2 linked regions of the Accumulibacter sp. genome follow. Each later gene encodes a partner of the first gene's protein in a complex. Links are inferred from orthologs where the notes say so. Each region holds a gene or a part of one and is shown in the gene's direction. Other genes may lie near its edges.

Region 1 (16,776 bases):
CGACCGCTGATGTCGCGAGCAATGGTGACCGCGACGTTGCGGCCGCCTATCCGGCCATGCCGGATCGTCACTTCAGCGTCGTAGACTGAACCGTCCTTGCGAATATAACGGGTTTCGGCCGTGCAGACGGTCGCCGGCGACGGCACACAGCGGACGCCAGGATCGGCTTCGGACAGGTTGACATCCCAGTCCCATGGGTGCTTGCCCGGCAGCTCGGACGCCTCGTAACCCAGCATCGATGCAAAAGCTTCGTTGGCTTCCAGCACGGTGTGGGTGTCGTCGCAGACGCAGATGCCGTCAACCGTGTTCTGCAGCAGCGCGTGGTACCAGTCCGCCGCGCGGCGAAGGGCATTGCCAGCCTCCTTGTCGACGGCCACATCGCGGAACTCCCACAACACCAGGGACCCGCCGCCGCTTTCGAGGAAACTGCCGGAAATCAGGTGCGGAACATTGCCGCGCGGGGTCAACAAATGCGCTTCGACCTCGCTCACCCGCCCACGGCGATCGAGCTCGGCGAAGCAGCCGTCGCGCTCGTCGCTGCGCGCCCAGACGCCCAGTTCCATCAAAGCCCTGCCAATGGCGTCTTCACGACCGATACCGGTGGTGCGCGTCCAGGCATCGTTGACGTCGACGATCCGACCCGTTGCGGCGCCGGTGAGCACCATCCCGCTACTCGCGGCGTCGAAGATCGCCCGGTAGTCGATGACGAAGGGCGAATCGGGTTTCGGTGTGCTCATCTACCTCGGCATGACCCAACGCTTCTTCTGTTCGGCACATGCAGGCGGCCCACGTCCTGATGTCCCGCAAAGCCCCTACAACAGCTCATGTATTGGATTCTACATGCAAATTGCCCACTCGGGGCGATGATCCCGGCAAGTCGTTGGCCCTATGGTGAACAGACCGATGGATCATCGTTCGCGCAATCGATATGCCCCGGCGCCTTCGCCCGACCGCCACGCAGTAATCCGCAGCGTCAGCGGTTCTCCAGCCGATTGTAGTCCAGCAGCCCGGCAGTCAGCGGCGCCAGCTTCAGGTGCGTCGCCTGCAGTTCGTCGCTGTATTTCCAGAAGGCCGGATCGCTGCGGCGAACGGCGAAGCGGTCGGCGAGCACGCGGTAGTCTTCCTCGCTGCCGAGTTGCCCGATGGTGCGCGCCAGCTCGCCGATCTGCGGGCGCTGCACACGGTAGATGGCGTTCGGATAGGCGCCGACGAAGCCGCGGGCGACGCTCAGCGTGTTCTCCTCGGGCAACAGCTCGCGACCCTCCCGCAGCAGGCTCGAGACGTTGCTGTGGCCGGTGTTGCGCAGCAGGGTCACGTAACGTGCTGCGCGCGCTCCGTCTTCGATGCGCAGGATCACCAGTTCCGGCAGCCAGGACAGCGCCGGCCCGCGGACAGCGGCAAGAAGTGCGAGATCGGCCTGCACGGCGGCATCGCCGACTCCGCCGAGTTCGTGGCGACGGTCGGCTACCGGCGCCAGACGCTGCTGCAGGAGGCCGAAGAACTCGCGCCGCGCATCGCCGCTGCGGAAAGGAATGCCGCTCTCGACATCGAAGCGTGCCAGGCTGCCATAGACATGCTCCCTGACCTCGTCGCTGGCACCGCGATACCAGTAGTCGCGTACGGCCAGACGCTGGTCCGGCGGCAGGAAGGAGAGGAAGTTGAACTCGCCCTCCATGCGCAGGAAATCCATGTACAGGCGTGACAGCAGTTGGTGACCGACGTTGCCGTAGACGTCGAAGCCGGCGACCAGCAGGTAATGGATCCGTTCCAGCAGGGGGTAGCCGATCACCCAGCCGGTCTTCGGCACCTCGCCAACCAGCCCCTTGACCACCGTGGCACTGTCGAAGTGGCGGAAAACGGTCAGCGCCGCGTTCGGGTTGCTGCCGTCGCCGTTCCAGATCCAGTTCAGGTCCGGCCGGCCGCGCTGGCTGGAGCGGCTCGCGAGGTAGGCCGACTTGTCCTGCAGGTATTTTTCTTCCTTCTTCGCGTACTCACGCCACGGGCCGATGATCCCGGCGTCGCTACCCTTCGCCGTTGGCAATTCGAGGACCCTCGACTCGCGCTCGAGGAACTCGTCGGCCGCCTGACCGGAGCCATCGTTGGCAAGGAAAAAGACCCAGAAGCGATCCTGGATGACGTTCAATGCCACCTGACCGCGGCACACCGGCCCCTTGATGAAGCCCATGATCGTGAACTCGGCTTCGTCGAGCATGAACTGGTAGCGCGCACGCACCGGCAGGTCACGGAAGGTGACGAAGGGATTGGCACCGGCAGCGAGTGAGTATGGAGGCAGTTCGTCGACAGGGTAATCAGGCTGCAGGAACAGCTCCCGCCAGCGCGCCATGCGCTTCTCGCCGAGGGCGTAGGGCATGTGCGTCTTGTCGACGATGGTTTCCCTCTCGCGCTCCAGGCGATAGTGGAAATCCTCGCCGCCGGGGTCGTCGTACGGTCGCCGGCTGGCGATCGGCTCGATCGGCTGCCCCGGTGGCGTGCGCGACCGCACGAGCCGAAAGAAGTGGTGCTGCGGGTCGCCGTCGAAGTACAGGTGGGCGAGGAAGAGGTGCTCGTAGATGTAGCGGCTGACCAGGCGCTCCTTGCGCGAACCACCATTGAAAAAGCGTTCCCATTCGGCGACCTGCCGCTCGACGGCAGCCGGCAATGGCGGCAGCCCTTCGAACGGCCCCCCCTGCTGCAACCAGTTGCGCAGCGTCGCTAATTCGGCGTCGCTCAGCCCCGGCAGACCGAAGGGCATCCCCCACAGCGGGTTGGCGGCGGCGAAGGCGTCATATTCCTCGATCCGCGGGCACTGCTGCGCGCGGTCGAGCGAGAAGTCGAAGGTCGCCGGGAGCACCGCCATTTCCGGCAATGGGTGGCTGTGCTTGAGCTGCAGCGCGCGGTAGATGACGCTCGCTGCCAGATTCGCCGCCGGCGTCTCCCCGCGCTCATTGAGTACCGGGTAGAAACCCCGCTGCCGCCACTCCGATGCCTTGCCGGCGTCGACGAACAGTCGCGAAGGTGCCGCCTCGCTCAGACGCCCACCGTCGTATACCAACTCGTCGCTGGCGCCGCGGGCGATTCCCTCCCAGGCGCCGAGCTTCAGCTGGCAAGGTGCGTCGTAGCAGGCGTGACAGACGACACAACGACGCTCGATAATCGGCTGCACGTCGGCATGATAGGAAAGGCCGCCGCTCGGCGCCCGCGGGACATCGAAGCGCTGCGGCTCGGCGGGACCGTACCGCTGGTCGAGCGTGTGCCGGCTGATGACGGTACAACCACTGAGCAAGGCGAGCAGCAGTGGCAGGAGGCTCCTGACGAGGGTCATGGCGACATTTCCCGGACAACAGGCCGCGCCCGCGAACGGGCGACTTCTGGCAAGGAACGAAGGATAGCGAATGCAGTCGCCACTCCGCCAGCCCGAGGGACGGTGATCCGCAGGCGGAACGAGCAAAAGCGCCTGTTTACCGCACGCCCGCATGCAGTTTCCACGATAATAGCGACAGGAGGAAAGCGAACATGCGGGATTCCGAACGAGCCCGGCAACTGCCCTGACGGTCCGGCTGACAGAATGGCCTCTGAACAGCTCGACCCCACCCTGGTCTTTGCCAGGACCGCTGCCGGCGAGGAAGCCATGGCGCAGCGGACGCGGGTCGTCCAGCGCAACGTCCGCATGGTGCTCATCCTCGTCGACGGCAATGCGACGGTTGCCGACCTGTGCGAGAAGACGGGCAACGTCCAGCTCACCGAAAATGCGCTGGTCGAGCTGGAATCCGATGGCTTCATCGAACGCCGCGCCGAGACGCGGTCGGTCTGGCGACTGACCGGCAATGCGGCCAGCCGCAAGCAAACGACGCAGCCGCGGCCGCACTCCGACTTCTCGACCTTCGGGTCGAGCGGTCTGTCGACACCGGCGAGTTCGCCCCTTTCGGGCACACCGGAAACGCAGATCATTCCTTTCCCGAATGTGCGGCCGGGCAGGACGACACCGCTGCCGGATACGTCGGCGCCGAGCACCCTGACGCCAAGCACCCTGACGCCGAGCACGCTCGGCCCTCCCACGCCGACGACGGGCGCAGCCAGTTCCTCCCTCGCAGCGGACGATCTGGCAGCGGAATCGCTGGCGTCGCCAGGAACTGCGAGCGACGACCGGCCATCGCTCCTCGCGCGCCTGCGGGCACGCCTGGCACCGGGCCCGAGGGATTCAAGCACCGGGCTCAGGCCAGTCCGCAGGAGCCGACAGCGCCGAACGCTGACCTGGCCCCTGGCCACCCTGATCGGACTGGCGCTTCTCGCAGCCGCCCTGTCCCTCGGCGTTCTGCTCTTCCCCTATGGCATCTATCTGCCCGAGGTCGAAGCGGCCCTCGCCCAGAGCAGCGCTCGGCCGGCGCGAATCGCTGCCATGCGCGTTACCGTCTATCCCCGACCGGGATTGCTGCTCGAGCAGGTGCGGCTGGGTGAGGATGGCGCCACCGACCAGGTCAGCATGGCTTCGCTGCGCCTGCGGCCGGAGCTGCGCAGCTTGCTCTCGCCACAGATCGTCTTTGGCGAGGCAGAGCTGATCGGCATCACGCTGTCGGCCGCAGCCCTGGACACCTTGGCGCAGGCGCTCGATGCGTCGGCCAACGCGCCGGCACGGGCCCGCGTCGTCCAGGTTTCGCTCAGCGAAGCCGGGATCGCGTTCGGCGACCTCGTCTTCACCGGCCTTGCCGGTCGGTTGCAGCTGTCCGCCGATCATCGGCTGCAGTCAGCCTTGCTGCAGTCGCCCAGCAAGAACCTGCTGGTCGAGCTGCAACCGGCGACCGGTGGAGGGATGAACGTCAAGCTCGAAGGAACCGCCTGGCGACCGGAGCCGAAATCTCCCTATCTGTTCGATTCGCTCGACCTGCAGGGACGGATCTCCGGGCCCGAATTCCTGATCGACCGCGTCGAGGCACGCATCTTCGACGGCGTGCTGCGCGGCAACAGCGCCCTGCGCAGCGGCAGCAAGGCCGCTGTGACCGGCGACCTTTCTTTCGAACGGATCAATACCGGCGCGCTGGCGGCAGCCCTCGGCTTCAACGGGCGCATCGGCGGCGAAGCCAGGGGCAGGTTGAGTTTCTCGACCAGCGCCGACAGTCTGCCGAACGCCGTCGCCCGGCTGCAGGCCAGCGGCAACTTCACCATCCACCGCGGACACCTGGGCGGCCTTGATCTGGCCGAGGCGGTGCGCCGTTTTTCGGTGGTACCGCTGACCCTTGGCGGAGCAACCCGCTTCGAGGAGTTGTCTGGCATCCTCACGCTGACCCCGAACGCGCTGCGTCTGTCGCGTCTCAGCCTGACTGCCGGGCTGATGCAGGCGAACGGTCAGATCGAGATCGGCCGCGACCTGCAACTGCGGGGGCGGATGGATGTCATGATGGCGCGCCGACGCGCCGATCATACGGCCATGCCGGTGCTGATCAGCGGGGCCCTGGAGTCACCGCTGACCCAGACGGCGCGCTGACGACCCGCGGCCGACAGACTGGTGGGGTGAGGCTGGCGGCCGCTTGTGGGCGAGTCAGAGCACCGTCGCGATGGCCTCGGCAACGTAGCCGACGTTGCGCGTGTTCAGCGCCGCCAGACAGATGCGGCCGGTGCTGACAGCGTAGATGCCGAATTCATCGCGCAGGCGGTCGACCTGCGCCGGGTTCAGGCCGGTATAGGAAAACATCCCGCGCTGCCGGTTGATGAACGAGAAGTCGGCACCGGCACCGCCACCCTGCAGATGCTCGACGAGGCTGCGTCGCATGTCGAGAATGCGCTGGCGCATCTGCGCCAGTTCGTCCGCCCACAACCCGCGCAGTTCGGCGCTGGCAAGAACCGCCGCCACGATGGCGCCACCGTGCGTCGGCGGATTCGAATAGTTGGTGCGCACCAGGCGCTTGATCTGCGAGAGCACGCGTGCCGTCTCGTCGCGACTGGCGGTGACCACCGAGAGCGCACCGACCCGCTCGCCATAGAGCGAGAACGACTTCGAGAACGAGCTGGCGATCAGGAACTGCAGACCCGAGGCGGCGAACAGGTCGAGGGCAACGGCGTCCTCACGGATGCCGTCGGCGAAGCCCTGATAGGCGATGTCGATGAACGGGACCAGACCGCGTGCCGCGACGATGTCGATGACTTCGCGCCACTGTGCGGCATCGAGGTCGGCGCCCGTCGGGTTGTGGCAACAGGCGTGCAGGACGACGATCGATCCTGCCGGCAGCGTGCTCAACCCCGCCTTCATCGCGGCGAAGTCGACGCCACGTGTCGTCGCGTCATAGTAGGGGTACGAGTCGACGCGGAAACCGGCAAACTCGAACAGTGCGCGATGGTTTTCCCAGCTCGGATCGCTGATGTAGACCGTCGCCCCTGGCAGCAGGCGGCGCAGGTAGTCGGCACCCACCTTGAGGCCACCAGTGCCACCCAGCGCCTCGATGGTCAGGACACGGCCTTCGCCGAGCAGCGCCGACTGCTCGCCGAAGAGCAGTTTCTGCACCGCCTGGTTGTAGGCGGGCAGACCATCGATCGGCTGGTAGCCGCGTGGCGGCAGCGCCTCCAGGCGCACCTTCTCGGCGAGTTTCACCGCCGCCAGCAGCGGCACCTTGCCGCTGTCGTCGAGATACACGCCGACGCCCAGATTGACCTTGCTCGAGCGACTGTCGGCATTGAAGGCCTCGGTCAGGCCGAGGATCGGGTCACGTGGAGCCATCTCCACGGCAGCAAAGATCGAAGCGGTCATGGTCTGTTCTTCCCGTAGTGATGGGTCAGGAGGCCGAGGCCAATGGCGCACCCGCTCGCAGTGACGACCGGTGCGCACAAAAAAACGTAAAATTCTAGCATGGCAAAGCAAGATCAAACGCTCGACAGGCCTCCTCCGCTGACCTTCACGGGCAGTCCGTTCCGGCTCCATCAGCCGTTCCAGCCGGCCGGCGACCAACCGCAGGCCATCGAACAATTGCTCGCCGGCCTGCGGGACGGCCTGTCGTTCCAGACGCTGCTCGGCGTCACCGGCTCGGGCAAGACTTTCACCATGGCCAACGTCATCGCCCGCAGTGGTCGCCCGGCGCTCGTCCTGGCGCCCAACAAGACGCTGGCGGCGCAGCTTTACGCCGAGTTCCGCGAGTTCTTCCCGGAGAACGCCGTCGAGTACTTCGTCTCCTACTACGACTATTACCAGCCCGAGGCCTATGTGCCGTCGCGGGACCTGTACATCGAGAAGGACTCGTCGATCAACGAACACATCGAGCAAATGCGCCTCTCGGCCACGAAGAGCCTGCTCGAACGGCGCGACTGTGTGTTGGTGGCAACGGTATCGTGCATCTACGGCATCGGCGACCGCGACGAGTACCACCGGATGATCCTCACCATGCGCGTCGGCGACCGGCTGGGGCAGCGCGAGATCATCAAGCGCCTGACGGCGATGCAGTACGAGCGCAACGAGACCGATTTCCGCCGCGGCAGCTTCCGCGTCCGCGGCGACGTCATCGACGTCTTTCCCGCCGAGCACGCCGAGCAGGCGATCCGCATCTCGCTCTTCGACGACGAGATCGACGGCCTGCAGCTCTTCGACCCGCTGACCGGCCACCTGCAGAACCGCCTGCTGCGCTTCACCATCTTTCCTTCGTCGCACTACGTGACGCCGCGCGAGACGGTGTTGCGGGCGATCGAGGCAATCAAGGTCGAGCTGGCAGAGCGGGTCGCCAGCTTCCAGGCCGCTGGCCGCCTGGTCGAGGCGCAGCGGATCGAGCAGCGCACCCGCTTCGACCTCGAGATGCTCGATCAGGTCGGCTTCTGCAAGGGAATCGAGAACTACTCGCGGCATCTCTCGGGACGCCAGCCCGGGCAGCCGCCGCCGACGCTGCTCGACTATCTCGCCGCCGATGCCCTGCTCTTCATCGACGAGTCGCATGTCGCGGTGTCGCAGGTCGGCGGCATGTACAAGGGCGACCGCTCGCGCAAGGAGAACCTCGTCGACTACGGTTTCCGCCTGCCCTCGGCGCTCGACAACCGGCCGCTGCGGTTCGCCGAGTTCGAGGCCCTGTTGCGGCAGACGATCTTCGTCTCGGCCACCCCGGGCGACTACGAGGCGGCGCATCAGGGACAGGTCGTCGAGCAGCTCGTGCGCCCAACCGGACTGGTCGACCCGGTGCTCATCGTGCGCCCGGCGTCGACGCAGGTCGACGACCTGCTCTCCGAGATCCGGCGCCGCGCCGAAACTGGTGAACGCGTCCTGGTGACCACCCTGACGAAACGGATGGCAGAGGACCTGACCGACTTCCTCGACGAACACGAAGTGCGCGTCCGCTACCTGCATTCCGACATCGACACCGTCGAACGCGTCGAGATCATCCGTGACCTGCGCCTCGGCAAGTTCGATGTCCTGGTCGGCATCAACCTGCTGCGCGAAGGGCTCGACATTCCGGAAGTGTCACTGGTCGCCATCCTCGATGCCGACAAGGAAGGCTTCCTGCGCTCGGAGCGATCGCTGATCCAGACCATCGGCCGCGCCGCCCGCCATCTGCACGGGACCGCAATCCTCTACGCCGACCGGGTCACCGGATCGATGCAGCGGGCGATCGCCGAAACCGAACGCCGCCGGCTACGGCAGATCGACTTCAATGACAGCCACGGCATCGTCCCCACCGGCATCAGCAAGCGGATCATCGATATCATCGACGGCGTCTACGACAGCGAAAGCGCGCAGAAGGAACTCAAGGCGGCGCAAAAAAAGGCCGGCTACGACGCCATGAGCGAGAAGGAACTGGCGCGCGAGCTGCGGCGTCTGGAAAAGGAGATGCTCGACTGCGCCAGGAACCTCGAATTCGAGAAAGCGGCGGCAGCACGTGACGAGCTCTTCCGGCTGCGCCGGCAGGTCTTCGGGATCAGTGGCGAGGAGGCTCCCCTGCCACCGTCTTAGGCCGCGCCGGGAGGAGGCTCCGGAGCACCCTCGTCGTCGCGCGAGCGATGCGCGGACGGATCGCGCCGCCGGCTGGTGAGCCGGCGTCCGTGCCGCTTGGGCTGGCGTGTCCGGAGCAGTTCCCCCCGATTTCGCCGGCAAGACCGCTGCCGCAATCGCCGGGCCGGGCACCGCGCCTTTCGCCATCTCGACGAGTGTCGGTCTTCTTTACACTGCGACGAACGGTGGGAAGTCAAGCATCTGTTTCGTCAAGGAAAAACCAAGTGGATCGAAACTTGCTTCCAACTCCAGACGGACAGGAATGGCGGTGGCTGAGCGACACGAATGTTGGCGACCAGGACTGTGGGGGCCAGAGTGCTGCCTGGAACAACCTCGGGAATCTCAATTCCCGATCAACAGAGAGGATGACGATGAAAGTGGAATGGAAAACACTGGGTGCATTGGCCATGGCTGCAGCGATGGGCATGCCGGTCTCGGCCAACGCTTCGCTGCAGACGATGTCGGACCTGTTCGTGTTTGGCGACAGCCTGTCGGATGGAGGAAACAGCGGCTTGGCCAGCCAGGCCTATCCGCCGGCTGCGCCGTCGGGCGTGGTCTTCCCGCCTCCGCCCTATTACAACGGGCAGTACTCCAATGGCCCGGTCGCCGTCGAGTATCTGTGGAGAAGCTACAACCCGGGCAACCCCAGCGCCTTCAAGCCCTCTCTGGCCGGTGGCACCAACTACGCGATCGGGGGTGCGACAACCGGGCTGGAGAGCTACAACTCGGTCAATCCCTCGACAGGTCCTTTCGCGCCAGCCTATGCGCAGAAAGCCAATGCTTGGCAGCTGGCCACCTTCCAGGGCCAGTTGCAAAGCGGGCGGGCATTCGACCCTGCGACTTCATTGTTCGTCATCTGGCTGTTTCCCAACGATGTCTTTTACCTGAATGCGACCGGGAGTACGCCCGGCACGGCATCCGGACTGCCAGGTGTTCCCGGCAACGTGTCGGCGCTGATCGGCAACGGGATCAACAACATCATTTCGACCGTCGTCGGACTGGCCAGCGCCGGAGCCGAGCATTTCCTCGTTGCCAACATGCCCGATCTTGGAACGACACCGGAGTTTCTCGGCAAACCCAACGCCGGCGACTTGACGGCATTGACCGTGGGCTTCAATGCCTCCCTGGCCTCCGCACTGAATCTCCTCGACGCCCAGCTTTCGGCCGAGATCGTCCAGTTCGACACCTTCGCCACTTTCGCCAGCGTACGGCAGGATCCGGCGGCCTACGGCATCAGAAACACGACCATGCAGTGCATCCAGAATTACGCTGCCTGTGCTGCCGACAACTTCCAGTGGCTGTTCTGGGACGGTGTGCACCCCACGACCTACGCGCACAGCATCATCGGCGCACAGTTCCGGGCTGCCGTTCCCGAACCCGAGTCAATTCTTCTCCTCGCCATCGGTCTGTTGGGAATTGTCGCAACCGCGCAGCGCAGGCAGCAACAGCGTTTCTGACGGAGCCCCTCGGCCAGGGACGCGGAGCGCGCTGGCCAGCCCTGCGCGGTTGGGCGCTGGGCGGCTTGCCCGGCAGGCGAGGCAGCGGGGAATCGTCGTCGGGTGCGCCTTCGCCGGACGACCATGCTCCGTACACACGCCGGCAGAGTCAGGACGACGGACTGCCCAGGTCTTCGCCGACGCCCGGCGATTCCTGGCGTGCCCGGTCAGCGAATGAACTCGCGGCTGATCGCGCGAAAGACCTCACTCCCCGCCTGCCGCAGCCACTCGAAGACGACCATCTCGCGCGACACGATGTCGGCGCCGTGCCGGCGCATGCGCTCGACCGCCAGGGCCTTGTCGCTGGCGCGCCGCGAGCCGATCGCCTCATCGACGACGAAAACCTTGCGGCCGGCTGACAGCAGGTCGAGCACCGTCTGCTGCACACAGACATGCGCTTCGGTGCCGGCGACGATGAACTGCGCCCGATCGCCGCCGGCAAGCTGCAGGAGCCTGCCGTCGGCCAGCGCCGAGAAGTGCGTCTTCTCGATCACGCATTCCTCCGGCAGCAACTGACGCAGGTCCGACATCGTCGGCCCGAGTCCTTTGACGTACTGCTCGGTACAGATCACAGGCACCTGCAGCCGCTGCGCGACGCGCGTCAGCCAGATGCTGGCCGCAAGCACCGAAGCGGCATCATGGATCGCCGGCTGCAGCCGCTCCTGCAGATCGACGAGCAGGAGAACCGAATGATCAACGCGCATCAACATCGACAAGCCCTCCCGGGAATCACGACGCTGCACTGCGCCGCTTCGCCCGCGATGGTAATACCGTACTCGCCTGCGGCCAAGGCCTGCGGTCCACGCCTACCGTCCAGCGAAGACAGGAAGCAATTGCTGCGGCGCAACATCAGTGCTATATTTCCTCATGGTGGAAGCGTTCCGCCGACGGCTGTGCGAGGCACCGATGTATGTCGTTGATGACCCGACCCTGGCGCTGATCTCCCGCTTTGTCGGCGGCGGCGAACGTCCGGAACTGTCGGACGAGGAGTTCTTCGCAAGGCAACTGGCAACCGTCCAGACTTACGTCGCGTCCTTTCCGGAAGCCGAGCGCGAGACGCGGGCGCTGGCCTGGATCGAGAACAATGCCCGCCTCTATCGCCAGCAATGGCAGAAGCGCACCGCCGTCGCGACGCTGCAGGCGACACGCTGCCCGGACTGCCCGCTGGCCAACGGCAGCGATCGGCACACACCGTGCGCCATCCACGCGCGCTGGCTGGAGTTGCTCCGCAGCTACGTCGGCAGCCAGATCAGCTCGCACGACTATGTCGAACACAGTCTCGCGCTGCTCGCCCGGCACAAGGCCGGGCTGCGCGCCGGGCACGCGCGGAGCGCGGCTTCGGCGCTGGCCGTGAGGTCCGACGCCGGCGCCGCCGGCAACCGCCAGCGCTGTGGCGACGAGGATCGACCGGCGCACCCAAGCACCCCGGTGCCAGCCTGACGGGGCAGCCGACAACGCCGCACACACCATGCATGCGGCATTGTGCCACGCAACACGCAAGGCTTGCGGAGACACCCCACACACACCCGGCAGCACGCTCCGGGGGCAACGCCAGCAGCAACCGGCGCGGCGAGCGGCTGCCCACGCCGACGCTGCAGCGCACCGGCCGCAGCGCATCACCGCCCGCCGAGCAACTGCTCGAGCACGAAGGGCAGGATGCCGCCGGCACGGTAGTAGCTGACCTCGATCGGCGTGTCGATGCGGCAGAGCAGCGCACACTCGCGTCGCTCGCCGTCGGCACGCGTGATCGCCAGCGCGACCGTCTGCATCGGCGACAGCCCGCCGGCCAGCCCGGTGATGTCGAAGCGCTCGTCGCCGCGCAGGCCGAGCGAGGCGACCGAGTCTTCGCCGATGAACTGCAACGGCAGGACGCCCATGCCGACCAGGTTGGCGCGGTGAATCCGCTCGTAGCTGCGGGCGATCACCGCGCGCACACCGAGCAGGCGTGTTCCCTTGGCTGCCCAGTCACGCGACGAGCCGGTGCCATACTCCTCACCGGCAACGACGATGCTGGGTATCCCCCGCTCCAGATAGCTCATCGCCGCCGCAAAAACGGTCGTCAGCCGCCCGTCGAGCAGCGTGTGGCCACCCTCCCGCCGACGGCCGTCAGCGTCGGGCGGCAGCATCAGGTTGCGAATCCGGACATTGGCAAAGGTGCCGCGCATCATCACCTCATGATGGCCGCGGCGGGATCCGTAGGAGTTGAAATCGGCGCGCTCGACCCCCTGTGCGCGCAGCCACTCCCCCGCCGGCGTCGCCTCGCCGAACGAGCCGGCCGGCGAGATGTGGTCGGTAGTCACCGAATCGCCGAGCAGCAGCAGCGCGCGGGCGCCACGAATGTCGCCGACAGCCTGCGGCGGCAGTTCGAAGAACGGAGGCCGGGCAATGTAGCTCGACGGTGGCCAGTCGTATACCTCGCCGCTCGGCGCCGGGATCGACTGCCACAGATCCTGGTCGGCGCTGAAATCGGCGTAGCGCCGGCGGAAGGTCTGCGGATCGAGCGCCAGCGGCAGTACGGCGTCGATCTCGTCCGAACTCGGCCAGATGTCCCGCAGATACACCGGCTGCCCATCGGCGCCGGTTCCCAAGGGCTCGTTCTCAAGGTCGATGTTGACCCGGCCGGCAATCGCGAACGCCACCACCAGCGGCGGTGACGCCAGATAGTTGGCACGCAGGGCGGGGTGGATGCGCGCCTCGAAGTTACGGTTGCCCGAGAGCACCGCCGCAGCGATCAGCTGCTGCTCGGCAATCGTCCTGTTGAACGCCGGATCGAGATCGCCGGCGTTGCCGATGCAGGTCGTGCAGCCATAGCCGACCAGCGCGAAGCCCAGTTCGGCCAGCGGCGCCAGCAGCCCCGCGCGGTCGAGATAATCGGTCACCACCCGCGAACCGGGAGCGAGTGAAGTCTTGATGTGCTGCCTGACCCGCAGCCCCTTTGCCACCGCCTTTCTCGCCAGCAGCCCGGCAGCGATCATCACCGCCGGATTGCTGGTGTTGGTGCACGAGGTGATCGCCGCAATCAGGACGTCGCCATGACCGAGGTCGACGCCGGGGAGCCCGGTCGGATGGCGCTGCGCCAGGCTCGCCGGCGGCCGTCCGAAGCCGTCCGCCGACTCCGCGGCGGTCAACAGGGCACTGAAGCGGCTGGCCATCTCGGGCAAGACGATCCGGTCCTGCGGCCGCTTCGGGCCAGCGAGCGAGGGCACGATCGTCGACAGGTCGAGGTACACGCGGCGCGAATAGTCGACCTCGCCCGCGCGCGGGATGCCGAACAGGCCCTGGGCGCGGAAATACGCCTCGAACAGCTCGCAGTCCTCATCGCTGCGGCCGCTGCTGCGCATGTAGCCGACGGTCTTCTCGTCGATCGGGAAGAAACCCATCGTCGCCCCGTACTCCGGCGCCATGTTGGCCAGCGTCGCGCGATCGGTCACCGACAGCGTGCTCGCGCCCTCGCCAAAATACTCGACGAAGGTGCCCACCACCTTCTCGCGCCGCAGCAGCTCGGTCACCGTCAGCACCAGATCGGTCGCGGTGACGCCTTCGCGCAGGCGGCCGCCGAGTTCGACACCGACCACGTCCGGGGTCAGAAAGTAGACCGGCTGGCCAAGCATCGCCGCCTCGGCCTCGATGCCGCCGACGCCCCAGCCGACGACGCCGACGGCATTGATCATCGTCGTGTGCGAATCGGTACCAACCAGCGTGTCGGGAAAACACAGCCTGCCGTCGGTCGTCTCCTGCTGCCGCACGCCGCGGAACAGGTACTCGAGGTTGACCTGATGGACGATGCCGACTCCGGGCGGCACGACGCGGAAGGTGTCGAAGGCCTGCATGCCCCACTTCATGAACTGATAGCGTTCGCCATTGCGCGCGAACTCGCGGCGCATGTTCTGCTGCAGCGCCTGCGGCGTCCCGTAATGATCGACCTGAATCGAATGGTCGACGACCAGATCGACCGGCACCAGCGGCTCGATGCGCCGCGGATCGAGTCCGCGTTCGGCCGCGACGTGGCGCATGGCCGCCAGATCGCAGAGCAACGGCACGCCGGTGAAGTCCTGCAGGACGACGCGCGCAACGACGAATGGAATCTCCTCGCTGCGCTCCGCCCGCGGTCGCCATTGCGCCAGCTCGACGATGTGCTTCTCGCTCACCCGCAGCCCGTCGCAGTGACGCAGCAGTGCCTCGAGGACGATCCGCAGCGACACCGGCAGGCGATCGACATGGCCGATACCGGCGCTGGCGAGTGCCGGCAGCGAGTAATACAGGGCCTCCGGCTGACCGGGCGGACTGAAGCGGGACAGGGTGTTGAATGGCGATTGGCGCATGCGGGTTCTCCAGAAGGGCGCGTGCTACGAGCGCGTCCTCAAGCACCATGACAACACGTGGCTCCGCACGTTCCATCCGCGTCGCCACGGCGACAGCCACACGCGGTTGGCACCGGGTGCAATCGGAAGTGCGACTGACGCCGGGGCGAGGTGGTTGGCGGTGGCATTCGGCACTAGACAATTGGGCGGAGGTGGGGTAAATAGTGATGGGTTACTTCACCTTGGAGCGAGACCCATGACAGAAAGGTGGTCGGAAATGGAGGGGCGACTCAAGCCGAGTCGGGGTTTGGAAGAGCGGTTTAGAGATCATCCCGAGCTCCAAGCCAAGATCGAGTCGTTGCTGGCGGTGGTCGAGAATGCGGCCGGCGATGTTGAGAAGGCGGCGGAGGCGGAGCGGCGGGTGACGGAGGAATTGCGGCAGTTGGGCAACGAAGCGTTGCACGGCTGGGCGCGACGGCAAGCGCAGCGGAAGGAAGAAGAGGTGGCGCAACAACCGGGCGTGCAGCGGAAGGAAAAAAAACGTCTATTGGCAGACCCGGTACGGACAGATCGAAGTAGCGGAGCAGGTCTTCCGGCAAGGGACGCGCGGGCCGGAGATCCGGCCATTCACGCGTTCGGCGGAGGTGGTCTGCCGGGGCTGCTCGGAGCCGCTGCAGCGAGCGATCGTTGATTTCGGGGCGGACGCGCCCGCGGCGCGCATTCCGCAGAAGCTGAAAGAGCACTACGGTATCGAGGTGTCCGCCAGTACGTGCTGGCCGATCGTCTTGCGGCATGCCGCGACGATCGACGAGCGCCCGAAAGCGGCGGCAAAAATCCCGGCACGAGACGGCGTAGAGCAGTTGATCGGCGAGATCGATGGGAGCATGATTCCCGTCGTGGAGACGGCCGAATCGGACGACCAGAGCGCGAAAGTGGACCGCCGCAAGACCCGCCGGGTGGGCTGGAGGGAAGCGCGTTTGAGTCTGGTCCATGCGCCGGGCTCCGTCACCCCGGTGTTCGGCGCCACCGTGGGCCCGCCCGACCAGGTCGGAGAGACGCTGTTGCGCACGGCGGTTCAGGCCGGACTGGGGCGTAAGACCAAGGTCCATGCGGTCAGCGACGGCGCCGCATGGATTGCGGATCAGGTGAGTGAGCAATTCGGACTGCAAGGCCACTTTCTCGTCGATTTCTACCATGTCTGTGACTACCTGACGGCCGCAGGGGACACGATCGCCGGCACGGCGGCGAGGGCTTGGCTGGAAACGCAGAAGGATCGGCTGAAACAGAACCGCCTCCAGGACGTCGTCGAGGAACTGCAGCGATTCGTCGAGGACGACACCGTTCCCGATGCCAACGCCCCGGTGCGCGCGGCGCATCGCTATCTCACCAATCGCCCGGGGCAGTTCAACTATCAAGACGCGCTCGTGGCCGGGCTGCCAATAGGGTCCGGCGAAATCGAAAGCGCACACCGTTACGTCATCCAGGACCGTCTCAAGCGGGCCGGCGCTTGGTGGAAACTGAAAAACGCCAAGCACATGCTGGCGCTGCGTGTCTGCCGTGCCAACCAGGAGTGGGACCGCTATTGGCAGTCCAGACGTCAACAGGCCGCCTGATCCACAGTCGCACTTCCGATTGCACCCGTTGGCACCCGCATGCTTGCGCGCGGGGAACGAATGCTCCAGACTTGGCAAGGTAGCGGTGCACCCAAGGCGAACTGATGCGAGGGGGCGCCTGTTCAGGAGCAGCTACGACCGTGCGCCGTGTTCCCCGACGAGCTGGGCAGCCCTGCCTTTGCCGACCTGCGGCCGGGCTCCTCTGCGTCTGGCAGGCACATTGGCGACACGTGGCACGCGACGCGCAACCCTTTCCTGGAGAAGCACGATGAAGAACAACCTCGCTGCAGCGATCATCGCCTCAGGCCTGAGCCTTGCCTCGGCACACGCGTCGGCCGCCGTCGTCCGCTCCGACTTCAGCCTCGACGCGGAAGGCTGGGGAACAGGCCGGATCGTTGTCTCGGGCTTCCTGC
Region 2 (12,065 bases), 4.0 Mb from region 1 along the record:
GGCGCGAACACAGCGAGCAACTGGTCTTGCCCGGCGGCAGCTTTGCTCGCACCACCGAGTAGGTGTCCTGCTCGACGATCCGGTAGTCGATGCCGATCTGCGTCAGATACGCCGGCAGGACCTCGGCCGGAAAGCCGGGCTGCTTCTGGTCGAGGTTCATGGCGATCAGACGGAAGTCGATCGGCGCCCGCTCGCGCAGAGTCATCAGGAGCGACAGCAGGGTGTAGGAATCCTTGCCGCCCGAGATGCCGACGAGCACCGTATCCCCGTCCTCGATCATGTTGTAATCGGCAATCGCCTTGCCAACCTTGCTCTCGAGGCGCTTTCCCAGGCGCAGCAAAGTTTTCGACGGTTCCACGAGTGGCTCTCTCCGGCAGATCAGCGGTTCACAGATACGCGGTACGCCCGCCATCGACGTTGATCACCTGACCGGTGACGTAGTCCGCTGCAACGAGCAGGTAGTGTACCGCCCGCGCCACGTCCTGCGGGCAGCCGACGCGGTGGAGCAAGGTGTCGGCGACGATCTCCGCCCGCGCCACGCTGTCGAAAGCTTCGCTCTCGGGCCAGAGGATCGGTCCCGGCGCCACCGCGTTCACCCTGACCCGCGGTGCCAGTTCGATCGCCAGCGCCCGCGTCAGCCCCAGCAGGCCGGCCTTGGCGGCACAATACAGCGGATAGCCGGCGAGTGGGCGTTCAGCGTGGATATCGGTGATGTTGACGACGCTGCCGTCGCTGGCGATCAGGTGTGGCGCCGCCGCCTGGGTGAGAAACAGGGGCGCCTGCAGGTTGCTGCCGACGAGTTCATCCCAGTCCCGCAGGTCGATCCCGGCGAGTGGGGTGGGGAAGAAACTCGAGGCGTTGTTGACCAGGCCGTCGAGCCGACCGAACCGGTCGACGGTCGCCGCCACCAACTCCGGCAACCTGTCGATCTGTCGCAGGTCGACCTGCCAACAGGCGGCGGAAGAAGGTCGTCGAGCGTTCAACTCGGCGACGAGTGTCGCGGCTTCAGCAGCGGCCTGATGGTAATGCACCATGATGTTGGCTCCCGTCCCGTGCATCTCGACCGCGATCGCCCTGCCCAGACGCCGCGCAGCGCCGGTGACCAGTATCGTTCTTCCTTCCATTTCCAGTTTCCGGCTGGCGACGACAAGGACCTGATTTTAGCGGATTCCTGGATTCGATTCGGGGAAAAAGCTAACGCCGCGGTCGCCGCCGCGGTACACTCGCCACATCGTCCCAACGGAGCCCGCCCCATGAGCAAGTCCGATATTCCTCTCGGCATCGATGAGCTGACGCACTTTGCCGAACGGATCGCGCGGCTTCCGCCGGCCGATGCGGAGTGGGTTGATGCACTGCTCGCCGAAGTGCTCCGCGCCCGCCGCCATGAAACCGACCTGCTGGCCATGCAGGCGGCGAGCAGGCACGCAGCGAACGAGCACGGCGAGAACCTCAACGACCAGCTCGCCCAGGTCGCTCTCGACACCGCCGAATGGCTGCGAACGCTGTGGGACGTCGGCTACATGGGTGCCGGTAGCTTCCGCTCGGCACCACGCTCGGCGTTTCCGTCGATCGACCTCGACGACGTCAGGAAGTCATCGCTCTTTGCCCGGATTCGACAGGGCAAGCATGTGCTGCCCTTCCCGCCACCGACCCGTAATGGCCTCCCCTGGCACGACGTGCTCGACCATACCGAAACGACACACCAGGTGGCTGCCGAGATCGTTCGTGACGAGGACGGACTGGCCCTGGCTGCGATCATCGAGGGCTGCGCCGAGTGGAACGTCGTCGAGGAGACGCTGGGGAACAGGCAGTTCATCGTCCAGCACGAGGGCAAGGGGCCGCGCTACCGTCTGTTTCTGCCGGACAGCGGCGGCGCCGAGCTGCGCCGCGAACCACCCGCACTCGCCTGCCCGCTGCGGCAACAGGAACGCGGCGGTTTTCACAGTCATTGGCTGCACTGGCAGAGGGACGATGGCAGCACGCTTGAGGTTCCGCTGCGCGCCGCCACCTGGGAGCGTGCCGTCGCCGAGGCCGAGCACTGGCTGGCCACGCATCATCCCGAAGTTTACGGCCAGGTCCGTTTCGTTCGCCAGGACGCGTGCTGACGCGTCCGCCGGCGACGGCGGCGACGCTGCCAACGCCCTCAGCCGACGCACTGGCAGCCAGCGAAGCACTCGCCAGCGCCATTGCCGCTGACATCGCGGCCGCTGGCGGCTGGATCGGCTTCGACCGATTCATGGAACTCGCGCTCTACAAGCCGGGGATGGGCTACTATGCCGGCGGTAGCCGCAAGTTCGGCACAGCGGGCGATTTCGTCACCGCGCCCGAACTCTCGCCGGCCTTCGCCCAGACGCTGGCGATCCAGTTACAGCAGCTGCAGACCTGCTGCGCGGCGCGCCTGATCGAAGTTGGCGGCGGCAGCGGCAAGCTGGCCAGCGACCTCCTGCTCGAAATGGAACGGCAGCGGCGGCTGCCCGAGAGCTACGCGATCCTCGAGCTGTCGGGCGAATTGCGTCGCCGACAGCACGACACCATTGCCCAGCGGGCACCACACCTGCTGCCGAGGGTGCGCTGGCTCGACGAGTTGCCTGGGCGCTTCAGCGGTGTCGTCCTGGCGAACGAGGTCCTCGACGCGATGCCGGCACACCTCGTGCACTGGCAAGCAGGTGGCATCGGCGAACGCGGGGTGACGGTCGCCCGCGGCCGCTTCGCCTGGGCCGACCGGCCGGCGAGCGGCCACCTGCTCGAACGGGCTCTGGCGCTGGCCGGCGAATGCGGCATCCGTCCCCCCTACCTGAGCGAGATCTCGCTCGCTGCGCCGGCCTGGGTCCGGCAATGGGCGAGGATCCTGGAGCACGGCGTGCTGCTGCTGATCGACTACGGCTTCCCGCGCCATGAGTACTACCATCCCGAGCGCGCCGCCGGCACGCTGATGTGCCACCATCGCCACCACGCCCACGATGACCCCTTCTACCTGCCCGGGCTGCAGGACATCACCCTGCACGTCGACTTCACGGCGATCGTCGACAGCGGCTGCAGCGAGGGACTCGACCTGCTCGGCTACACCTCCCAGTCCACCTTCCTCTTCAACTGTGGCCTGACCGACATCCTCGCCAGGACACCCGCCGACGACCCGCTGCGCTATCTGCCGCTGGCCAACGCAGTGCAGAAGCTGGTCTCGCCAGCCGAGATGGGCGAGTTGTTCAAGGTCATGGCGCTTGGCCGGCGAATCTCCGAGCCGCTCTGCGGGTTCCGCAGCGGCGACCGCAGCGCCAGCCTGTAAGCGGTGCGGCCGGCAGGCCGCCGGGCTGCTCGGCAAGAGGTGCGCTACGCCGCCCCGGGACAGCCCGACAGCAGCGCTTCGACCGCTGCGACGCGCGCGGCGGAGACGCGCGCGGCGATCATGGCCGGTTCGCTGCAGCCGGCGGCGAGTGCCGCGGCATCGACCTGTCGCACGGCGGCCAACGCGCGCCGCAACAGCGCGGGCACCGGATAGGGCACATCGAGCCAGCCAAGACGGCCGTGGAAGTCGCAGCTGCAGGCCTCGAGCAACTGCTCGAAGCGCTCGGGGCGACGGAGCGCGTCGCAGCCTTCAAGGAGGCGGACGACCGCTGCCGGCGCCAGTTCCAGTGCCCGGTGAACTTCGCCATGATGACGAGCAACCAGCAGCGCCAGATCACGGCAGGCAACGGGCACGCGCAGGCGCCCGCAAACCTCGCCAGCCAGCGTGACGCTGCGTGCCTCGTGGCCCGGATGGCGCGGCAGGTCGGCGCCAGGCGTCAGGCCCTTGCCGAGGTCGTGCAGCAACACCGCCCAGCGAACGGGCAGCGCGCAGCGGCGCTCTGCCGACAGGTCGACGACGAGCATGACATGGACGCCGGTGTCCACCTCCGGGTGGCATTCCGCCCGTTGGGGGACGCCGAACAGCGTATCGAGCTCGGGCAGCAGCCGGGCCAGCGCGCCGCATTGCCGCAGGACGTCGAACATCCGCGACGGCCGCGCCTCCATCAAACCCCTGGCCAGCTCCTGCCAGACGCGCTCGCTCACCAGATGATCGACCTCACCGGCAGCGACCATCCCCTGCATCAGCATGAGGGTCTCGGCAGCGACGCGGAAGTCGGTGAAGCGTGCGGCAAAGCGCGCCACGCGCAGGATGCGCACCGGATCCTCGCTGAAAGCCGGGCCGACATGGCGCAGCACACGCGCCTGCAGATCGTCGATACCATGGTGCGGGTCGATCAGCTCGCCGTCGGCGGCGCGGGCGATGGCGTTGATCGTCAGGTCGCGGCGCGCGAGATCATCGGCCAGCGTCACCGTCGGCGCCGCATCGACGGCAAACCCGTGGTAGCCGTGACCGGCCTTTCGTTCGGTTCGCGCCAGCGCGTACTCCTCGTGCGACTGCGGATGCAGGAAGACCGGAAAATCCTTGCCGACCTGGCGGAAACCGCGCGCCAGCATCTCGCGCGGCGACGCTCCGACGACGACATGATCGCGGTCCTGCACCGGCAGACCGAGGAGTTCATCGCGAACCGCGCCGCCGACAGTGAAGATCTGCATGCGAACCGGGATCAGGTCAGCGCCGGTAGGGCGACGGGCCGAGGCCTCATCGAACGGGTGAGGTCGCCGCGCCGGCGCAGCATGCTGGTGGCGTCAGCCGCCGGAAGGCTCAGCGGCCGGCGCGGAAACGGTAGCGATCAAAGCGAAGCTGCGGAATCTCCGCCGGCGACAGATAGCCCGGAGCGACTGCCTCGAGCGCCTTCGGCTGCCAGCCGGGGAAGTCATGCGTGCCATCGGTGACGCTGTCGACTTCCATCGACCGCAAGTTGTCCGGCGACAGCGGCGGCTTCGGCAGCAGCCACATCACGCCGGCCTGCAGATAAGCCCAGCCACCGGTCCCGAGATCGATGATCCAGGGCGACCTGCCGACCAGATGTGCCGTGTAGTCGACCAGTTCGCGCAGGCTATAGACCTTCGGCCCGCAGAGATCGTAGCTCCGCCCGATCGTCGTCCGGTCGCCCAGGCTGTCGACGAAGGCCGCCGCGACGTCGCCGACATAGACCGGCTGGAAGCGGGCGCTGCCGCCGCCAAGCGGCAGGACGGGCAACAGCCTGACGAGGCTGGCGAACATGTTGAGGAAGGCGTCGCCGGGGCCGAAGATCACCGACGGACGAAAGATCGTCACATCGATCTGCTCCTTCGCCGCGCGCACCAGCATCTCGCCGTCGCCCTTCGAGCGCAGGTACTCCGATGGTGCTCCCAGCGCCGCCTGCAGGGCACTCATGTGCAGCAATCGCCGCACGCCCGCCTGTGGCATGGCGGCAACGATCTTGCGCGGCAGTTCGACATGCGCGGCGGCAAAGCCCTTGCCGTATGGCAGCCGGGAATCGCCGTCGTGCAGGATGCCGACCAGGTTGATGACCGCATCCTGGCCGCGCATCAGCTGCACGAGCGTCGCCGGCTCATGCACGTCGGCCTCGACCATCTCGACGGTCGGCAAGGTGATCAGCTTCTTGGTGTTCTCGCGATGGCGGGTCGGGATCGTCACCCGCACACCGCTTTCCGACAGGCGACTGGCGATCCAGCCACCGACGAAACCACTGCCACCGATCAACAATACGTTCGCGAGGTCCATAGCATCCTGCCGTGGGAAGAGAAGTCGGGAAGCCGACATTCTAAGGCAAATCTTCGCCCCTGACCTCGCCCCCCGTGCGCGGAGCGATGACGCCAAGCCGGTTCTTCAGCGTCTGTGGCTTGCCGTCAAACAGTGCCGCATAATAGATCGAGTTGTTCATCACCTTCTTCACGTAATCCCTGGTTTCGCTGAAGGGGATGGTTTCGGCGTAGATCGCTCCCTCGAGCGGGCGCTCGGCACGCCAGCGCCGCGCCCGTCCCGGCCCGGCGTTGTACGCTGCCGAGGCGAGCACCGGGTGATTGTCGAGACTCTCGAGCACCAGCCGCATGTAGGTGGTGCCGAGCAGCAGGTTGGTTTCCGGATCGTTGACCCGCCCCTGATGGAAATCCTTCAGACCGATCTTGTTCGCCACCCACTTGGCAGTGGCCGGCATCAGCTGCATCAGGCCCGAAGCCCCGACGGGCGAACGTGCACTGCTGATGAAGCGGCTCTCCTGACGCATCAGGCCGTACACCCAGGCATCGTCGAGAGCCTGATTGCGTGCCGCCGGCCGCACCTGGTCGCCATATGGCGCCAGATAGCGCAGCGAATAGTCGTGCTCGTTGCGCGTCCGGTCGGCTGCCGCGATGGCCCGGTCGTAGTTGCCCGAGCGCAGGGCGATCTCGGACGCCGCCAGGAGTTCGCGGTCGCTCATGCCGCGCAACGCCCAGTTCCATTCGCGCACCCCCTCGCTACGCAGATTCAGGCGGAAGAAGGCCTGCGCCCGCTGCACGCCAGGGAGCGCAGCCACCTGCGCCAGTTCCTCGCGGCTGGCTGGCGGCGCTTTCGGCGGTGGTGCCGTCGGCCGACCGAGTTCGTCGCTGGCCAGGCTGCCGTAGAAGTCCGGCTGCCCGGCGATCCGGCCGAACAGGGCGTTCGCCTCGTCGGTCCGGCCACCGGCGCGGTAGGCGCGACCGAGCCAGTAGACCCACGCCGGCTGAGCCGCCAGCGCCGGCGGCATGCTCTCGATCGTCGAGCGCACGCTGCCCCAGTCCTGCACGCGCAATGCTGCCCGCACCTTCCATTCGGCAACCTCATCCGACAACGGTACGGCGCCCGCCTGGCGATACCACTGCAACGCCTCCGGCATGTGCCGCTGCGCCGCCTGCCGGGCAATCTGGCTCCACGCCCAGGATTTCTCGCCACTTTGCAGCGACGAACCGATCCGCTCGAGCTGATCGGCGGCCACCTGCGGCTCGTTGCGCGCAACGCGCTGCACGGCCAGGGCAGCCAGCTCGCGCTGCAGGCGGTTGCCGGAAAAATCAGCGGGCAGCTTGCTCAACCAGGGCAGCGGCGAATCCGCCACCGTTTGCGCCAGCTTCCTCTCCGGCGTCTGTGCCGGGGGCAGGTAGTTCATCGTATACAAGGCGGCAGCGATCTTGTTCGCCTCGAACTGGCGGCGAATGCGCGCCCAGACCGCATCGGCGAGGATGCGCTTGCCGATGATCAATGCCTCGAACACGGGGTAACACGAATCGGGCGGCTCGAGCGCGCTCAGCCAGAGCGGCAGGGCTTCATCGAGCGCTTTCGCGTCGCCGCGTGCCAAGCGGCCCTGCAGCGCGTAGCAGGCCAGCTCCTGATCAGGCTGCAACAGGCGCGGATACTCGCCATCAAACAGATCCCACTGCTGCTTGCGGGCGAGCTGCCGCAACCAGTCGGTCCGCAGTTTCTCGGCGATGTAGGTGTTCTCGTAGCGACCCAGGAAAGCCCTGACCAGCGCCGGATCGGCGTCCTTGAGGTCGGGCACGAGCAGCCAGTAGTCGACGTAGGGCTCGAGTTCGTACCCGTGCAGCGCTGGCGCCAACCGCTCGAGGCGGGCGCGGTCGCCAGCCCGCGCCGCTTCCCGGGCGGCCAGGAACTGGTCGTCGGCCGACTGTGCCGCGGCATGCTTGACCACGACGGCGGTCGGCGAGAACAGCAGGAACAGCAGCAGGAGGGTCGTCGACAGGAGGTTCATGCTAAGCTGGTACTTTCGGATGATGGCGTCGGCGAGGATAACACATGCCCAGCGGCTTCATGCCCGGCAGCGCTGCCGCGCCAGCGGCGGCGACCGCCGACGACCGGCGCGCCCTGCGCCGCACCCTGTTGGCGCGCCGCCGCGCGCTGCCGGCAGGCGAGTGGGCGGCATACTCGCAGCGGATCCGTGCCCTGCTGCGGGAAGCGCTGCCCCGACTCGCCACCATGCGCGTCGGCTTCTGCTGGCCGCGCGACAACGAAGCGGATCTGCGTCCGCTGATCGCAGACTGGCATCGCCAGGGCGAACCAGGTTTCATGGCACTCCTGCCGGTCGTCCTCGCCGCCGACAGCAGCCTCGCCTTTCGCGCCTGGTCACCGACCGTAGCAATGACCACCGACCGCTACGGTATCCCGGTGCCGGCGAGCGGCGAGCCGGTGCTGCCGGAGGCGCTGCTGATCCCGCTCGTCGGCTTCGATGCCGCCGGTTTCCGCCTCGGCTACGGCGGTGGCTACTTCGATCGCACGCTGGCCAGCCTGCGCCCGCGGCCACTGGCGATCGGTGTCGGATTCGAGCTGTCGCGACTCGACTGGCTGCATCGCCAGCTGCACGACCAGCCGCTCGACCTGATCGTCACCGAACGCGGCCTCCATCGCTGCACGGCCACGCCAGCCGGCAACCCCGCCGCCATGAAGCCGTGACCCGGAGTTGGCTGGCGCGCGGCCGAGCCTCACCGCACCAGCGTCGTCACCTCCTCCCGCAGGTCACAGTAGTCGTCCTCGGACAGACCGAGATGGACGAGCACACGATCTGCCATCAGCTGCCAGCCGGCATTGGCGCGCATGCGGACATACTCGTCGTCCAGGTGCTCGGCGAGCGCGTTGATCGCGATCAGCGTCAGGGCCATGGGGTTGGGGAGATCCCTGGTGTCGAAGATGGACGGGTCATGGTGATGGCGGATTCCCTCGCAGATCACCTCCGGGAGAAGCCAGCTGCGCGCCACCAGGTAACCCAGCGTCGCATGGTCGGTGGCATGCCGTTCCTCCTCGATCACCGTCATCGGACGATCAACCGTGTTGTCGGCCAAGGCGAGGGTCTGCCGATAGTCGGGGAACTTCTGCAGCAGCATCGGGATGCCGATATCACGGAACAGGCCGAAGCAGTAGGCTTCATCGCGCGGTCCCCTCGGCAGGGTTGACGCGACATAACCGGAGATGCAGGCCACCTTTTCGGCGGTGTCCCAGAAGCGCTCGAACGACGACTGCCTGCCACCCATGGTCATGCGCAGCACGAGTCCACTGACGATGCGCGCGGTCATCCTCAGGCCGAGCATGCTGACCGCCTGCGCCACCGAGCTGATCCTGCGCGACAGACCAAAGAACGGCGAATTCACCGTCTTCAGCATGGCGGCAGACAGAACCACATCGCTGCTGATCAGGCGAACGACGATCCGGGGATCCGGATCATCCTTGGCCATTTCACTGTCGAGCCGCACCAGTATCTGTGGTCGCGCGGGGATATTGATCCCCTGCAGCGTTTTCTGGATCAGTTCCGGTGCCAACTCCTTTGCCATCACTCCCTCCCGTCTCCCACGAACGCTGCCCAAAACTGGAATCCTGCGGCAGGACAGGCGCGCTCGCTGAAGCTTGCCGCATCTGCCTTGCCGGCCGATCACCCGGTCGCCGCGTCGTCATTGTAATGGTCCTCGCGGCCCGCTCGTTGGAATGGTTGCGAAAGCGGGCGGGGATGGACTCTCGGCGGGCCTGCCACGACCGGCCGCGCGCGCGTGCAAGGCCACGCGGGCGAGGGTGCGGCCGCTATAATCACGCCCACCCGTCGCGTCCGGAACGATCGATGTCCGACCTGCTTGCCCACCTCAATGCGCCACAACTGGCCGCCGTCACACTGCCGCCGCAGCATGCGCTGATCCTTGCCGGCGCCGGCAGCGGCAAGACGCGCGTGCTGACGACGCGCATCGCCTGGCTGATCTCGACCGGCCAGGTCGGCCCAGCCGGAATCCTCGCCGTCACCTTCACCAACAAGGCAGCGAAGGAGATGCTGACCCGCCTCGCGGCGATGCTGCCGATCAACACGCGCGGCATGTGGATCGGCACCTTCCACGGGCTGTGCAATCGCCTGCTGCGGGCACATCATCGCGAAGCCGGACTGCCGGCGCAATTCCAGATCCTCGATGCCGCCGACCAGCTGGCAGCGATCAAGCGCCTGCTCAAGGCGCTCGCGGTCGATGACCAGAAGTACCCGCCGCGCGAACTGATGCACTTCATCAACGCGCACAAGGAACAGGGAGTCCGCGCGGCGCAGGCGGAAGCCTACGACCGGTACACCAGCCGCCGCATCGAATGGTACGTCGAGTATGAAAGGCAGTGCCAGCGGGAAGGCGTCGTCGACTTCGCCGAACTCCTGCTGCGCTCGTACGAGCTGCTGCAGCGCAACGAGCCACTCCGGCAGCACTACCGGGCACGCTTCCGGCACATCCTGGTCGACGAATTCCAGGATACCAACCGCTTGCAGTACGCCTGGCTGAAACTGCTCGCCGGACACGGCAGCACCGATCCGCAGGCAGCCGCCGCCTGCCTCTTCGCAGTCGGCGACGACGACCAGTCGATCTATGCCTTCCGCGGCGCCGAGATCGGCAACATGCGGGACCTGCAGCGCGAATTTGGGCTGGCCAGCGTGATTCGCCTCGAACAGAACTATCGTTCGCAAGGCAACATCCTGGACGCCGCCAATGCGCTGATCAGGCAGAATCGCGGCCGCCTCGGCAAGAATCTGTGGACGGACGCCGGCGCCGGCGAACCGATACGGGTCTACGCGGCCTTTTCCGACACCGACGAAGCGCGCCGGATCGTCGACGAGATCGTCGAACTGGTGCGCGATGGCGTCTCCCGGCAGCAGATTGCCCTCCTCTACCGCGCGAACGCGCAGTCGCGCGTTCTCGAGCACCAGCTGTTCACCGCCGGCGTCCCCTATCGGGTGCACGGCGGGCTGCGCTTCTTCGACCGCCAGGAGATCCGGCATGCGCTCGCCTACCTGCGCCTGATCGTGAATCCCGATGACGACACGGCCTTCGCCCGCGTCGTCAATTTCCCGACCCGGGGAATCGGCACGCGCAGCACCGAGGCGCTGCAGGAAGCGGCCCACGCCACCCAGTCCAGCCTGTACCAGGCTGCCGCGAGTCTGTCCGGCAAGAGCGGCAGCACGATCGCCCGCTTCGTCCGGCTGATCGAGGAACTGCGCGGCGAAACCGCCACGCTGCCGCTGCCCGAGCTGATCGAACACGTCATCGATCACAGCGGCCTGCGCCAGCACTATCTCGGCGAGCGGGATGGCCAGGACCGGTTGGAAAACCTCGACGAACTGGTCAACGCGGCGACCGTCTTCGTCAGCGATACTGCCACGGCGACCGACGAGAACGAGCGCAGCGATGACGGCGGGCTCTCGTCCTTTCTCGCGCACGCGTCGCTCGAAGCCGGCGAACACCAGGCCGGCGACGACCAGGAAGCCGTGCAACTGATGACCGTGCACTCGGCGAAGGGGCTCGAGTTCGACGTCGTCTTCATCACCGGCCTCGAGCAGGGCCTCTTCCCGCACGAGAACGCCACGCAGGAGCGCGACGGCATCGAGGAGGAGCGTCGGCTGATGTACGTCGCCGTCACCCGTGCGCGCCGCAGGCTCTACCTGACGCATGCCGAGACCCGCCTGCTGCATGGCCAGATGCGCTATTGCCTGCCGTCGCTATTCCTCGATGAACTCCCGGCTGAACTCCTGCAGCGCAGCAGTCGTGCGAGCGGCACCCCGCGCGCGACCAGCACGCCGGGCGGGAAGCAGCAGGCGGCAGGCGACAGCGGCCTGCGCATCGGCCAGAGCGTGCGCCACGCCCGTTTCGGTGTCGGCGTGATCGTCGCCAGCGAAGGCGCCGGCGAGCAGGCACGGGTGCAGATCAACTTCGGCAGCGGCGGCATGAAGTGGCTCGCCCTCAGCCTCGCCCGCCTGACTCCCGCCTGACTCCTCCGGCAGGCGCGTGCGACAGGCTTCGCCGGCAGTCCGGGATGCCGCACGCGAAGCAGCAGACGGCGCGCCGCGCCGCGACCGCTTTACCCCCGATCCTGTGGACAAGCCTGTGCACCACCGCCTGGGAAACGCTGCAAGTGGCAATGCAGAAAGGAGTTTCAGTGCTTGCCTAAGAAGCGGGCAGCGCACTAGACTGTCGCGTTCGCCACGCCGAGGAGACTTTCATGCCATTCGCCATTCGCATCCATCGCACCGGGGGCCCCGAAGTCATGTCCTGGGAGGAGGTCACGGTCGGCGATCCGCAAGCCGCTGAAGTACGTGTCCGCCAGCGGGCGGTCGGCCTCAACTACATCGACATCTATCACCGCAGCGGCCTCTACCCCCTGCAACTGCCGAACGGTCTCGGCC

The links.
Region 2: the proteins of uvrB (region 1) and V5B60_RS02390 are in contact, whole or in part, in a crystal structure (PDB 7EGT), measured with the Thermus thermophilus proteins. The link is inferred for Accumulibacter sp. from one-to-one orthologs. Residues at the interface, in WP_096411307.1 of Thermus thermophilus: Glu23, Leu25, Arg26, Asp27, Gly28, Glu29, Arg30, Phe31, Arg55, Glu326, Asp327, Phe328, Glu379, Ser382, Gln383, His398, Gly400, Arg401; in WP_096412145.1 of Thermus thermophilus: His654, Arg656, Phe657, Gln666, Asp668, Glu669, Lys680, Arg681, Leu682, Ser683, Lys685, Tyr686, Ala687.

Annotation. Positions count from the first base shown.
Region 1 is NZ_JAZKUG010000001.1:4,484,002-4,500,777, forward strand. Bases 6,394-9,374 are described here. They hold uvrB (excinuclease ABC subunit UvrB), read left to right. Parts: upstream 6,394-6,835; coding sequence 6,836-8,914; downstream 8,915-9,374. Other genes in these bases: V5B60_RS19805 (amino acid aminotransferase), read right to left, coding at 6,394-6,736; V5B60_RS19815 (SGNH/GDSL hydrolase family protein), read left to right, coding at 9,004-9,374. Also shown: V5B60_RS19790 (PAS domain S-box protein), read right to left, coding at 1-737; V5B60_RS19795 (fatty acid cis/trans isomerase), read right to left, coding at 974-3,322; V5B60_RS19800 (AsmA-like C-terminal region-containing protein), read left to right, coding at 3,566-5,479; more of V5B60_RS19805, read right to left, coding at 5,534-6,393; more of V5B60_RS19815, read left to right, coding at 9,375-10,410; V5B60_RS19820 (hydrolase), read right to left, coding at 10,617-11,159; V5B60_RS19825 (hypothetical protein), read left to right, coding at 11,356-11,889; aconitate hydratase AcnA, read right to left, coding at 12,066-14,771; V5B60_RS19835 (hypothetical protein), read left to right, coding at 15,007-15,441; V5B60_RS19840 (ISKra4 family transposase), read left to right, coding at 15,395-16,363; V5B60_RS19845 (laminin B domain-containing protein), read left to right, coding at 16,632-16,776. UniProt on the Escherichia coli protein: The UvrABC repair system catalyzes the recognition and processing of DNA lesions. A damage recognition complex composed of 2 UvrA and 2 UvrB subunits scans DNA for abnormalities.
Region 2 is NZ_JAZKUG010000001.1:511,724-523,788, forward strand. What follows is about bases 9,108-12,065. They hold V5B60_RS02390 (UvrD-helicase domain-containing protein), read left to right. Parts: upstream 9,108-9,479; coding sequence 9,480-11,651; downstream 11,652-12,065. Other genes in these bases: V5B60_RS02385 (HDOD domain-containing protein), read right to left, coding at 9,108-9,198; V5B60_RS02395 (quinone oxidoreductase family protein), read left to right, coding at 11,882-12,065. Outside these bases: tRNA 2-thiocytidine(32) synthetase TtcA, read right to left, coding at 1-358; V5B60_RS02350 (pteridine reductase), read right to left, coding at 387-1,124; V5B60_RS02355 (hypothetical protein), read left to right, coding at 1,254-2,105; V5B60_RS02360 (class I SAM-dependent methyltransferase), read left to right, coding at 2,099-3,283; V5B60_RS02365 (multifunctional CCA addition/repair protein), read right to left, coding at 3,328-4,557; V5B60_RS02370 (complex I NDUFA9 subunit family protein), read right to left, coding at 4,667-5,632; V5B60_RS02375 (lytic transglycosylase domain-containing protein), read right to left, coding at 5,673-7,628; V5B60_RS02380 (5-formyltetrahydrofolate cyclo-ligase), read left to right, coding at 7,673-8,326; more of V5B60_RS02385, read right to left, coding at 8,356-9,107. UniProt on the Escherichia coli protein: A helicase with DNA-dependent ATPase activity. Unwinds DNA duplexes with 3'-5' polarity. Translocates on single-stranded DNA with 3'-5' polarity. Initiates unwinding more efficiently from a nicked substrate than double-stranded DNA.